4 regions of the Shewanella sp. LC6 genome follow, and region 2 is predicted to be linked to each of the others. Evidence: predicted binding sites of a transcription regulator. Region 2 holds the regulator's gene; each other region holds the start of a gene.
What was found. The regulator sigma-54, encoded in region 2, starts transcription at its own class of promoters, with help from an activator protein. The targets are predictions, from matches to a motif close to GTTGGCACGNNNNTNGNNT.
Positions count from the first base shown of each region.

Region 1 (3,378 bases), 700 kb from region 2:
ATCATCAATCACCATAATATGGTAATGCTGACTTCTATCGAGAGTAAGTTGCTCATTAACCTCTTCACTAATGGCCGTTTTGACAGGTGAGATTTCATCTAAAATCTTTTCAACATCCAAGATTTCAACCAATTCACCTTCAATCTCGGTAACCGCGGTTAAATAGGAATAACGCCCAGCACCTTGCGGTGGCGGCATAATGGCTTCCCAGTTCATGTTGATAATACGTTCAACAGAACTAACCAAGAACCCCTGCACACTACGGTTATATTCCGAAATGATGATAAAGCAATTTTCAGTGCTCGCTAACGGACGCCCCCCCGTTGCCGCACTCAGATCGATAACAGAAATAGTTGTACCGCGAATATGGGCAACTCCTTTGACGTAAGGATTGAGTTTAGGCAATGTCGTTAATGGCGGGCATTGCAAAACCTCTTTCACTTTAAATACGTTTATCCCAAACCGTTGACGACCATTTAACTTAAATAGCAATAGTTCTAGCCGGTTTTGACCTACGAGTTGGGTTCGTTTGTTGACTGAATCAAGAATACTCGACATAACTCTGCCTTGTTGTTCTGTTTATGTACGGCCCTAAAACTCGTTTGAGTATAGGCATATTAATTGCTTACGTCTTGTTATCGATAAACATAGTTGAAACTAAGTCAAACTTCTGACACCAAAAATCTAAGAAAGAAGCATTGAACAGTTTCACGCTTGATAAAAGTATAGGTGTATTCTGGCGTTACAAGCTAGTCTCTTCATTATGAAAGTAAATTTAGTCTATTTTTTGAGTATTTTCGCACTTTTTCTATCCACGGCAGCTAAGGCTGAACCCGTGATACCTAGCGTATCGGCGATATCCGAATTAGCTAAAGCCCTTATTAATGAAAAGATTGCTGTACCTGCAAATGCGAAAGTCGACATTAATCCACAAACGGTCGATAACCGAATGCTGCCAGCACAGTGCACATCACCAATAAGGGTCGAATTAGCTTCAGAACGCGAAATTAGCCGTAATAACACCATAAAAGTCAGTTGTGATACCCCCGATCTCGCCTACCCTTGGCAGATTTTTATGTCTGTTAGAGTAGACATTCTTTTTCCTGTTGTGGTCGCAACCGAAACCTTAGCGCCAGGTGAATTAATCAGTCCTTCACAGGTCGAGATCCGCTATGTTGACCAAAATAGTTTGCGTGGTATGCAATTTAGCGATACTAATCAGCTTACAGGCGTTAGAGTTAAACGCCGAGTCGCGAAAAATTATCCTATTTTTGCGAACAACCTTTGCTTTGTCTGTAAAAATGACACAGTGTCGATTTATGTGCGTTCAAATAACTTCGTACTAAAAACTGTGGGAGAGGCGCTGCAAGATGGTAATATCGGCGACCAAATTCGAATCAAAAATAGCAGTTCTAACAAAGAGCTAGATGCCATAATTACGGCGATTGGCGAAGTAGAAGTTAGAATGTAAAATAAGCTAAAGCTTTTCGATAAGCTGCCGATACCCCAGTTAAGAAATCCGTATACATGACGCTGGAGCCTAAAATGGCAATTGATATTAGCAAATTTAACGCCGGAGCGGCCGCACAAGTCCGTTCAAACAGCACTAAACAAAGCAGCGAAAGCGAGAAAACCTCTCAGGTAGCGGCTAAATCAACTCAACTAAAAGGTGACTCTGTTGTCATTACGGCTCAAGCTCAACAGTTACAAGGAGCTCAAACCAAAATGGCCAGTCTACCTGAAGTCGACCAAAAGAAGGTGGCCGAAATAAAACAAGCCATTGCCGAAGGTCGTTATAAAATTGATCCCGAAAAGTTGGCTGCGAATATTGCCAGCTTCGAAGCAGAATTAAATGAGCTTAATAAAGAGTAACTATGACAGAAATAGCTAAACTGGTAGATCAACAACACGCCCATTTGGCTGTTCTTAAACAAATTATTCTTAAGGAAAAAGGCGCTTTGGTTGACCAAAACGCCGATTTCCTTTTGTCGCTTGCTGAGCAAAAATCAACATGTCTACAAGCCCTTAAAGCAAATGATGACTTGCTGGCTAGTCACAGCGATAAAGCCTTACTCACGGAGCAAGTTGAGCTATCCGATAAAATGGCAGTGATTAAAGAGGCTCTCGCGGAATGCAAAGATCTCAACGCGCAAAATGCTAGTTTGATCGAGATGAATCTTGCAAGCCTAAACCGCTTTGCACAAGCCTTGCAGGCGAGCCGAAATGCCACCACGCTGACGTATAACGATAAAGGTAAAACCTCGACAATCTCAAGCTTAGGCAATGATCTAAAAGCGTAAAGCGTTATAAGAACAAACGGATTTCTAACAAAAACCGCGCATAGTAAGCGCGGTTTTTGTTTATCGATGATCCGTACCCAAACCATCTGACATGCTTGTCTTCTGGTTGATAGGAGATGACACCTTAAAAGTAAGTGACTTCTTTAATTCTCTGTGGCCGACTCTGCTGCTGATAGATTTGCCATACCTTAGAAAAATCAAGTTCTAACTCAGTAACATAATGCTCACCTGCGGGATAACTTTTAACTACTCTTGCGCCGCGGATCACCCCAGTGACTGAAGCTTTAACATTATCATCGGTTAGCATCCAATCACTGACACTGCTGTTAGCGGTGATCTTTTGACCATATACTTGTTCAGCTAGCTCACGGTAAGCCACAATTTTGGATGCTTGCATCGCCATCAACATTCTTTGAGATTGCTCTTTCGCTGGTTGAGTCGCTAACGGGGCATAACCAATGGCCGTTAGTTTAGGGAAGCTAGATGGAGGAACATCTTCCCACTGCACATACTTGTCTCTAGAGGCACAACTTGTCAGTAGAAGCGCCGCAATCACTAACAGGTAGCGTTTCATTTTCCATCTCCTAATACACGCACTTCATTCATACCGGGAGCCGACTGACGATATAAAATCCCATCGTGGGAGATCACTTGCTCAGAGGGCTGCATATAATTGCTTAATTCTTTTTGTGTCACAAAGGTCTGTGAAGCTGACACCACTCGGTTGTTACTTAAGGTAACGATTCGAGTATTAATGGCTAAGCCATTGGTCGTCGGGCTCATTGTGGATACCACAATATGGTCAACAGGCAAATTAGTAGACAATTTTTGCCAGTCACGCGTCAAAATAAAATCGCCCTCACCAGTAACACGCAGTCCATCAGCGAGATTTAACTCCACCACATTAAATTGAAAACTGTGCAACGATGCCATGAGTCCCTGCTGCAATTGCAGCGCAACCGCATTCGTACTCGTCATGTCGCCAACTAATACTGGTGTAGTTACAACAATAGGTTGATCAGGACGCAATGCATCATTTTGCTTGACTAGCTCAGTCACAATACGCTGCGCTAAATGA
Region 1 is NZ_CP043902.1:1,534,003-1,537,380, reverse strand. Features, by position in the region: gene FJD32_RS06915 (chemotaxis protein CheV) at 1-558, opposite strand, end outside; gene flgA (flagellar basal body P-ring formation chaperone FlgA) at 764-1,471, shown strand; gene flgM (flagellar biosynthesis anti-sigma factor FlgM) at 1,546-1,872, shown strand; gene FJD32_RS06900 (flagellar protein FlgN) at 1,875-2,300, shown strand; gene FJD32_RS06895 (LPP20 family lipoprotein) at 2,425-2,874, opposite strand; gene FJD32_RS06890 (FlgO family outer membrane protein) at 2,871-3,378, opposite strand, start outside.
Region 1: a site for sigma-54 is predicted at 609-627, ahead of flgA (flagellar basal body P-ring formation chaperone FlgA). Genes of this name have one in related genera too.

Region 2 (3,378 bases):
AATGCCTTCGCCAAGATCGGTGACTTACAGCAAGAAGTGAAAATTAAAGCCGTCAGTCAAACTGCGGACATTAAAAACAATCAGATCATTTTCTTCGGTCCCGTTGAAGTTGTTCAAGGCTCAATTAAAATCCATGCGGATCAACTCCGTGCATTTTCTGTCGAAGGCGAAAATAGTAAAGTCTTACTGGCTACAGGAAATCCAGCAACCTACAGCCAAATCCTTGATGATGGCCGCCCTGCATCTGCTAGCGCCAAAGAGATTCGCTATGAAATGGCCACTCGGACGTTGACCCTAACTGGTACAGCGACCCTAGACCAAGCGGGTAGTCAAGTTACAGGCAATTTAATTCGTTACGATATTATTCAGCAAAAACTGATCGCCGAAAGTAGCGGCAATGGTGATGATCGCGTAATTACCATTATTCAACCTGATAATTATCAGGAAGAACTCAAAAATACACCAACAGATAAACCTGTGAAAAAACAGGATTCTAAATGACCCAAATCACCTTAAAAGCACAGAATCTCGCCAAGAGTTATAAAAGCCGCCAGGTTGTCAAAGATGTCAGCCTGACAGTAAAAACGGGTCAAGTCGTCGGTCTACTCGGCCCTAACGGTGCGGGTAAAACCACCACCTTTTACATGGTCGTGGGCTTAGTTAAAAGCGATAAAGGCCATATCTTTATCGACGATGATGATTTAACCGCCGATCCTATGCATCTGCGTGCCCGCAAAGGTATTGGTTACCTACCACAGGAAGCGAGTATCTTTCGTAAATTAACCGTACACGACAACATCATGGCGGTACTGCAAACCCGTAAAGAGCTCAATAGTGACCAGCGCGAAGAAGCACTAGAGCAACTGCTAGAAGAGTTCCATATCACCCATATTCGTGACAGCCAAGGCATGTCCTTATCGGGCGGTGAACGTCGCCGCGTCGAAATTGCCCGCGCCTTAGCGGCCAACCCCAAGTTTATTCTGCTTGATGAGCCCTTTGCGGGCGTTGATCCGATCTCCGTTATCGATATCAAGAAAATTATCGAGCAGCTTAAGAGCCGAGGCCTTGGTGTACTGATCACTGACCACAATGTGCGCGAGACCTTAGACGTCTGTGAACATGCTTACATTGTGAGTCACGGTAATCTTATTGCCGAGGGCACACCCGCAGAGATCTTAGACAATCAGCAAGTTAGGGCTGTGTACTTAGGTGAACAATTCAGGCTATAGTTACTAAAACAAAGCTAATAAGCCTTGAATTTGAGAGCGCTAGGCTCCATCCATATGATATCAAGCGACCTAAACTCACAATAATAACCTAGGGATCAGCGGTAACATGAAAGCGTCACTCCAGCTCAAACTGGGTCAACAGTTAACCATGACGCCACAACTTCAGCAGGCCATTCGCCTGCTGCAACTGTCGTCATTGGAACTGCAACAAGAAATCCAGCAAGCCTTAGACTCTAATCCTCTTCTCGAGCTGGAAGAGGAGCAATTTGACGCGCCTAGCGAACGTAAGCAAGATATCGCCGATACCGACTTTAGCGAAACGACAGCCCAACCACAGGAACAAGATAATTCCACCGTGGACATTGCCGAGTCGCTGACCAAAGAATCTCTGCCCGAAGAGTTACCCATGGATACCACTTGGGATGAAGTCTTTACCGCATCGCCAAACTCAGGTTCTGGCGCTAGCCGTGAAGATGACATGCCCTTCCAAGGGGAAACTAGCGAGGGGTTGTACGAACATTTAGAATGGCAAAAAAACCTCACGCCCTTCTCTGAAACCGATTTAGCCATTGCCACCGCGATTATTGATGCCATCGACGATCAAGGTTATCTCACTCAAAGCACTGAAGATATCCTCGAAGCCATGGGCAATCCCGAGATTGAACTCGACGAAGTTGAAGCCGTGCTCAAGCGTATTCAACACTTCGACCCCGTTGGTGTCGCGGCAAGGGATTTAAGCGAATGTCTGCTTATTCAACTCTCCCACTTCTCGCCGGATACTCCACACCTCGAAAACGCCCGCATGTTGATCAAAGATCATTTAGATCTGATCGCCGCTCGCGACTTTAGGCTGTTAATGCGTAAGACCAAACTGAAAGAGGACGAGTTAAGGGACAGTATTGCGCTGATCCAAACCTTAAATCCTCGCCCCGGTTTACTCATCACCCCTGTCGATGAAGAATATGTGATCCCCGATGTATCGGTGTCGAAGAAAAACGGCCGTTGGGTGGTCGAATTAAACCCTGACTGCATGCCAAAAATCAACGTAAATCAGCAATATGCAGCAATGGCCCGAAGTTCAAAAAATCAAGCTGATAGCCAATTTATTCGTGGCCATCTGCAAGAGGCTAAATGGTTTATCAAAAGCCTTGAAAGCCGCAACGAAACACTGCTCAAGGTGGCAAACTGCATAGTGCAATACCAACAGGGTTTCTTCGAATATGGCGAAGAAGCCATGAAACCTATGGTCCTTAACGATATCGCCGAAGCGGTAGAAATGCATGAGTCCACCATTTCACGGGTGACGACTCAAAAATACATGCATACCCCAAAAGGACTTTTTGAACTAAAATATTTCTTCTCAAGCCACGTCGGGACGGATGATGGCGGTGAGTGCTCATCCACAGCAATCAGAGCTTTCATTAAGAAACTGGTTGCAGCGGAAAACCAGAAAAAACCATTAAGCGACAGCAAGATGGCTCAACTTCTGGCAGAACAGGGAATTAACGTTGCGCGCAGAACCATTGCGAAGTACCGAGAAGCGATGCTTATTCCCCCTTCCAATCAGCGTAAAAGTTTATAGCCTATTGTGAGTATCGGAGGACGTTTCTATGCAAATAAACCTAAGTGGACACCATATCGAGATTACTGAATCGTTACGGGCATATGTTGAGGAAAAGTTTTCAAAACTTGAACGTCATTTCGAACAGATCAATAATGTGCACGTTGTGCTCAATGTTGAGAAAATGCAACAGATTGCCGAAGCGAGAATCAACCTCACCGGTGGTGAAGTCTTCGCGACTTCAGAGCATGCAGATATGTATGCTGCCATAGACGTCCTGATTGATAAACTTGATCGTCAGGTTATTAAACACAAAGAGAAGTTAACAAAACACTAGCAATGGAACTTCGTACCATACTGCGGCCGGAGTGCACAACCTGCGCCACTCCGGGCAGTAAGAAAAAGGTACTGGAACTCATCAGCGACTTAGCCGCTGCCCAGTACCCCACCCTCTCATCTCAAGAGATCTTCGAAAGCCTCGTGGCGCGCGAAAAGATGGGTAGCACAGGTATAGGTAACGGTATCGCCATTCCACATGGTCGATTAACCGATATAACACAACCCATAGCGATATTGATAAAATGTGAG
Region 2 is NZ_CP043902.1:836,032-839,409, reverse strand. Features, by position in the region: gene lptA (lipopolysaccharide transport periplasmic protein LptA) at 1-501, shown strand, start outside; gene lptB (LPS export ABC transporter ATP-binding protein) at 498-1,229, shown strand; gene FJD32_RS03770 (RNA polymerase factor sigma-54) at 1,336-2,811, shown strand; gene hpf (ribosome hibernation promoting factor) at 2,840-3,127, shown strand; gene ptsN (PTS IIA-like nitrogen regulatory protein PtsN) at 3,130-3,378, shown strand, end outside.

Region 3 (3,378 bases), 2.5 Mb from region 2:
AATGAACGCGATCCTAAGCAAATTGAGCGCGCGCTGGATAATCCAAAACGCAAAATGGCACTGATTTTCCGCTGGTATTTAGGTCTTTCGAGTCGCTGGTCAAACACGGGCGAAGTTGGTCGCGAAATGGATTATCAGATTTGGGCAGGCCCCGCCCTCGGCGCCTTTAATGCTTGGGCTAAAGGCAGTTATTTAGATGATTACCGTGAGCGCAATGCAGTCGATTTAGCTAAACATTTAATGCAGGGCGCCGCCTACCAAGCACGGATTAACCTGTTGTTATCCCAAGGGGTAAGTATTCCGGTCAGCTTGCAACGCTGGAAACCACTACAACGCTGCTAATTCGCATTGGTAAACCTTATTGAGCGGGTTAAGTGAACACTTAACCCGCTTTTTTTACATTCATTTTTTGGGCTTAAAACCGATTGGAGTTCAGTTTCCGCTCTGCATTGTCACTTCAATGGCACGCCGTAAACCCATCCTAGGGACTCAACGGAAAAACCCCTTTTTCCGATGGCCCACTCTGTCACAGAACGTAGCGCGACAATGCTCACCTGCAACTGGCCTGTAAAATTACAGTTTATCGATTTTTAATATGCCATTTTTAAAGTTAGGCAAATAGAGAATGGAAACACACTGGCCATTTCGAATAAATGATTCGTGGTTTTTATTTGAAAAAAAGTAACTTGCAGTAACGTAGTCATTGTATGCAAAGCGTACACCCGATACCGAAAATGATTCCTCTCTGCTAGCGCTTTGGTTGACTTGATGATCCTTTATACATCCAGAAATCAACTGTGTTTTATTTTCCAAAACGGATTGTTGAACTTGGTAAATGTCGAGATATGTAGAAAGAGTCGCGAAAAAACCGATTAGGATAAAGCTAAAACTCAGCACAAAAATAGTGCTTGGTCTTAAGTTAACGGTTTCCGAAAGGTGTTTTATGAAAGGCGTATATTTATAAGCAACAATAAATATAACAGCTGCAATGACAAAGCCAATTAGGCTAACGGGATCTGAACTGAAAGCTTCTATTTCGCTTACGAAGTAGGAGTTGCTTGAAGGAACTAACATATTATGAATGTGTGACTCCACGGTTCTAATAACATTGGTTTTGCAAAAAAATTAACTCTCACTTTTAAATCAACAACATAATGCCATTTCGACGTACCATCAAGCCATTATGCTGTTTCTCACAATATTCTCACTGCAACTCTTACCGAATCGCAGGTAAAAATTGCCTATCTCGCTTATATCAGCCATTACTCCTGCCAACACACCAATTAAAAATAACGTTAATAATCAGAATTTTAATCAACATCTTCAAAGTTGGCATTAAGCTCGCAATATCTCATTTGTGAGTTTATTGCGGGATTGAGTGATAACGGGATGTAAGACGTAACCTAGCTTATCCAACTCACCCGGCAACTAGCTCACTCGACGTAAACATGCAGAGTGAAGAATACAGAAAAACCGAAATAAGACAAAGGAGGTGGCTATGTTAGGTTGGACCTTAATGTTTCTGGTTGTGGCCATTATCGCCGGACTGTTTGGATTTACGGGGATCGCTGGCGCCGCAGCAGGAATCGCAAAGATTATTTTCTTCCTATTTATTGTATTACTTGTGATTTCCCTGCTGGTCAACGCCCTTAAGGGTAAGGCACCACGCGCTTAAATTGGATAAAAGGAGAATCGATATGAAACCTATGACCATGATTACCAATGCATTTTTAGCCTTATTATTAACCTTTGGACTGTCAGCCTGTAGCGACAACCATGCCGAGGACGCAGGCGAAAAAATCGATGAAGCCATCACTGATACCGGCAATGCAATTGAAGATGCCTGTGAAGAACTGAAAGAAGGCGTTAAAGCGAAAGATACACGCTGCTAAAACGGATGACAGCGAGTAGTGAGTCCCACAAACGAGCCTATCAGGATAACCACAGTTCAATTGAGTACCACCGAGCCACTTTATCGCGACAGTCATTGGTTACGATAAAGTGGATTTTCCTGAGGTTCGCCGTTTATCGATGGAGGAGATGCCAATGCTGCGTAGGATCCACATTAAGTATTTCTACCTGTTCGGAGCGCTGTTATTTGGCTATCTCGCCGTAACGGGGCACTCCCCCATCCTCACCTTTATTTGGGCATGGACCAGCCTATCCCTCGCCCTTGTCGGCTCGGCCTATTGGTTTAACCTCGCCAGTATTTTTAGAAAACGTCAGGATGGCTCCATCCCTTGGTATATTCGTTGGGGCTTTATTCCATTTTTACTAGGATGCCGACTCTATAATCTCTGGGCGCGGCGCCGTGATAGCGTGCCTTCAATGCAAGCCATTGATAAATATCTATACTTGGGTAGCCGCTTAAGCGCTGCTGATTTACCTAAACTGAATCGTTATGGCATTACCGCTATTTTAGATGTCACCGCCGAATTCGACGGCCTCGATGTGTCTCTGTATGAAGAGCATATCGACTATCTGAATATCCCTATTCTTGACCACAGCGTGCCGACTAGCGCCCAATTAAATCAGGCGATTAACTGGTTACACCGTCAAGTACGCGCCCAAAAGCGGGTATTAATCCACTGTGCGCTCGGCCGCGGGCGATCCGTAATGGTGCTGGCCGCTTATCTTGTGTGCCGCCGCCCCGAGCTCAGCTTTGCCGAGGTGCTGCAACAGATTAAAAGCATTCGTAAAACCGCAGGGTTAAATCGCTGGCAACTTAAAGCGCTGGAGCAGATGTACACTCAAGGGGAAATCAAACTGCATAAGCGAGCCTGGATTATCGCCAATCCCGTCTCTGGCGCGGGTAAATGGCAAACCCATGGCGAACAAATTTGCACTGAACTGAAACGCTATTTTGAGGTGCAGTTAGCGCTCACCACGCCAGAGATTAGCGCCCAAACCCAAGCGAAAAAAGCCCGGCTTCAGGGCGCCGATATCATCATCGCTTGCGGGGGCGATGGCACAGTCACAGAGGTCGCGGCGGAGATTATCGACACCGATATCACCTTAGGCATTATCCCGTTAGGCACCACCAATGCCCTGTCACACGCCCTCTTTGGTTTAAGCAGTAAGCTCAATGCCGTCTCCCAAGCCATTGATAATATTATCCAAGGCCAGACACAAACCATAGATACGGCGCGTTGCAATGATCGGCTGGTGTTACTGCTGGTCGGCATTGGGTTTGAGCAACAAATGATTGAGTCGGCGAGCCGCGAGCGTAAAAATGCCCTCGGCCAACTCGCCTATCTCGATGGTTTGTGGCGCGCGGTGAACACCGACACCAACCTCGAGTTGCAGCTGACTTTAGATGACCAAGCCCCAATGACAGTGCAAACCCACAGCCTAGTGGTTGCCAATGCCGCACCTTTT
Region 3 is NZ_CP043902.1:3,385,238-3,388,615, forward strand. Features, by position in the region: gene pfaD (eicosapentaenoate synthase subunit PfaD) at 1-342, shown strand, start outside; gene FJD32_RS15230 (hypothetical protein) at 574-1,074, opposite strand; gene FJD32_RS15235 (DUF1328 domain-containing protein) at 1,499-1,675, shown strand; gene FJD32_RS15240 (hypothetical protein) at 1,698-1,892, shown strand; gene FJD32_RS15245 (diacylglycerol kinase family protein) at 2,047-3,378, shown strand, end outside.
Region 3: a site for sigma-54 is predicted at 1,329-1,347, ahead of FJD32_RS15235 (DUF1328 domain-containing protein). Genes of this name have one in related genera too.

Region 4 (3,378 bases), 2.1 Mb from region 2:
CGACTCGTTGGATGTAATGATTGCTTCAGGGAGTCAACCTGTCGAAGCGGCAACATCCGATGAGCAAAATATCAAAAAGGTGGCGGCTGGTCGTATTGACGGCGCTGTGATTGATATTAATGTGCTGCATTATCTACTTAAACAACCCCACCTTCAGCCGCTCGCAGATAAGTTACAGGTCAATCGACAACTTATTGCCAATAAACAACTTTATGTCGCGTTTCGTAATACAGAAGAGGGACGGCGTTGGCGGGATATTTTTGATCAAGGTTTAGCGAAGCTCGATATTGATAGCATTATGGGCGATTTGTTATTTCAGCCAGAAGCCTTAAGTCAGTAATGCTATTTTGCACCTAACCAAAGCTGTGAGATGACATGTTTTGTCATCATTTTGTCTAACACTGCGAGTAATCAGTTGTGGGCGGCATTTCGTTATCACTGCTCAGCATGTTTGTGTGTGCCAGTGAGTATTTTGTCAGGTGATCGCGATGGGTTAATCAAGATCCAAACCAGCAGGGCATTGGTACAATATTTTAAGGTCGACTTAGTTGTGTTGGCCTATGATGGTCATGACATCACCATAGATGCGCCAGCTAAACTGGCGCATTATCTCTTTGAAATCATCAGCTCACCGGAGCAGGATGCGGGTGAGCAGTTTGCTGATAGCGCTGATTTACTCAATGAATAAAGGGATTATTACGAAGCAGAATTAGTGCAATCGCTGCCGAACTATGCATCAGCACTACCCACCAATGCTGAGTAGTGCTGAGTAGTGCTGAGTGATATGCCTTACGCCTTGGCGATCATGGTTATTACGCTTTCGCTACTGTGGTTATTACGCTTTCGCTACTGTGGTTATTACGCTTTCGCTACTATGGTTTGCCCAATCGGCGTTAGGCTTAACAGCGCCAGCTTAAGATGTTGGATCCCGAAAGGGATACCGATAATCGTCACAAAGCAAGCAAGAGCATGGGCCAAATGACCTATGGCCAACCAAATCCCAAACAGTAAGAACCAAATGATATTGCCCACCATGCCAAAGGCGCCTGTTCCTAAATCTTCACGGCCAGTTAAATGACGGCGATTCATTTGTTCTTGTCCAAAGGGCCAGAAGGTCAATTCACCAATCACAAAGCAGGCGCGACCAAAGGGAATACCGATAATACTGATAAAACACAGAATCCCCGCAAGCCACCAGGCTAGGCCCATCACAAATCCACCAAGGACAAACCAAGCAATATTGAAAATTAACCGTAGTAATGACATTGAAAACTCCTTATCGAATCCAAAATCTGTGCGACAGAAACAACATCCACACTCGAAATTATTAATTGATGCTTAAATGTCATAAGCGAGAATTATGCCAAAATATTTTTCATTAATAATCAATGGCATATTATAGTTTATACCTCTACGGATTGTGAGTTAAGCTAATATTTCGTGAATTTCCTTAATTCTTAGGAAGAATTTAGCCAAGCCCGCGTTACACTAAACACCTTATCTCCCCTTGAGTAAATAAATGCTAGTTAATAGTCCCGTCGAATCATTTTCTTTTGCAGGCAGAGAGATCTTTCTTAAAAGAGATGATTTATTACATCCTGCTTTTAGTGGTAATAAGGCGCGTAAGTTTGCCTACTTTCTAGACCATGATTTTGCTGGTGTGACTAAGGTGATTGGTCATGGCTCCGCGCAGGCTAATTCACTGTATTCGCTGTCGGCGCTCGCCAAACTGAAAGGCTGGCAGTGTGATTTTTATGTGGACCATATTGCTAGCCACGTACTGACTTTACCGACAGGGAACTATGCCGCAGCTATCGCCAATGGTACACAGGTTATTGATTTATCAAGCCTGATAGCAGCTAATCCTTTTCTTCTGCGTGAGTTTAAGTGGACTTGCCATGACTATATTGAGCATCAAGTTTTGGCTGCTGAGCCTGACACTTTGTTTATTCCGGAAGGCGGGCGCTGCCAGTATGCGGAGTATGGTGTCAGTCTGTTAGCCGTTGAAATTGAAACGTGGGCAATGCAACAGGGACTGACTGAACTGAAAGTGTTTTTACCCGCGGGAACGGGAACCACGGCATTATTTTTAAACCAATATTTTGTGCGTAAGCAAAGTCACATTCGAGTGCTTACCTGCGCAGTGGTGGGCGGCGATGAGTATTTAGCGCAGCAGTTTTATGAGTTAAATCCTAACGCTGCTGAGCATCCACAGATTTTGAATGTGGGGAAGAAATACCACTTTGGTAAACTCTATCCTGAGTTTTATGCCATGTGGCAGCGGATTTGCGCCTCAGGTATTCAATTTGAATTACTCTACGATCCCTTAGGTTTTATGGTGTTAGAAAAATATTTACCGCAGTGGGGCGCAAGCCCTGTGATGTATATCCATCAAGGTGGTTTGCTTGGAAATGAAACCATGTTGCCACGTTATTTGCGTAAATTTGGTAAAAGTCGTACGACCCTATAGAGCAGATGATTTACTTAGTGGCGCTAAGACATAATATGTTTGAAGCGACGTAATCTCTAAGTTAAGCTTATGATGTCGAACGATGGAAAATACTCATGACAGAAGCGGAATATCTCGCCAATTACGATCCTAAGGCTTTTAAGACTGTGTTACTGACAGTGGATGCAGTATTGTTTACCTACCATGATCAGCAGCTTAAAGTACTTTTAGTGCAACGCTCAAATCATCCTTTTTTAGGTTTTTGGGGATTACCTGGAGGCTTTATTGATGAATATTGCGATCAATCCCTAGAGGAAGCAGTGTTACGCAAATTGCAGGAGAAAACTGCAATAGTGCCACCTTATATTGAGCAGCTTTGCACCATGGGTAATAGTCGTCGCGATGTCAGAGGCTGGTCGGTGACCGTGTGTTATACCGCGTTGATGGGTTATCAAGCCTGCCAAGTCCAGATTGATTCAGTGAGTGATGTTAAGTGGTGGCCATTAGAGGATGTGCTACAGATGCCCTTGGCATTTGATCATCTGCAATTAATTGAGCAAGCGCGGGAACGCTTAACACAGAAAGCCTTATATTCTTTAGTGCCAGGCTTTGCGCTGGCTGAACCTTTTACCTTGCCAGAACTGCAACATGTGCATGAAGTCTTACTGGGTAAGCCTATCCAAAGTAAATCTTTTCGTCGCCGGGTTGAACAGGCCGATTTATTGATCGATACCGGATTGAAGCGTACTGAACGTGGGCGTCCTGCTAATTTATATCGCTTGAAACCTGATACGGCATCGTATCGATTCTTAAGAAATCTAGAATGTTAGTCAAAGTGTTTGCCGCTTAAAGTGGTTGCCCATAGCAATAATAGTGACAGATTATACGGTACATACAGTTAGCTTGAGTTATCAGGGTTTATGTAGCCG
Region 4 is NZ_CP043902.1:2,963,537-2,966,914, reverse strand. Features, by position in the region: gene FJD32_RS13390 (transporter substrate-binding domain-containing protein) at 1-340, shown strand, start outside; gene FJD32_RS13385 (hypothetical protein) at 371-688, shown strand; gene FJD32_RS13380 (YccF domain-containing protein) at 859-1,266, opposite strand; gene FJD32_RS13375 (pyridoxal-phosphate dependent enzyme) at 1,520-2,470, shown strand; gene FJD32_RS13370 (NUDIX domain-containing protein) at 2,566-3,279, shown strand.
Region 4: a site for sigma-54 is predicted at 1,350-1,368, ahead of FJD32_RS13380 (YccF domain-containing protein). Genes of this name have one in related genera too.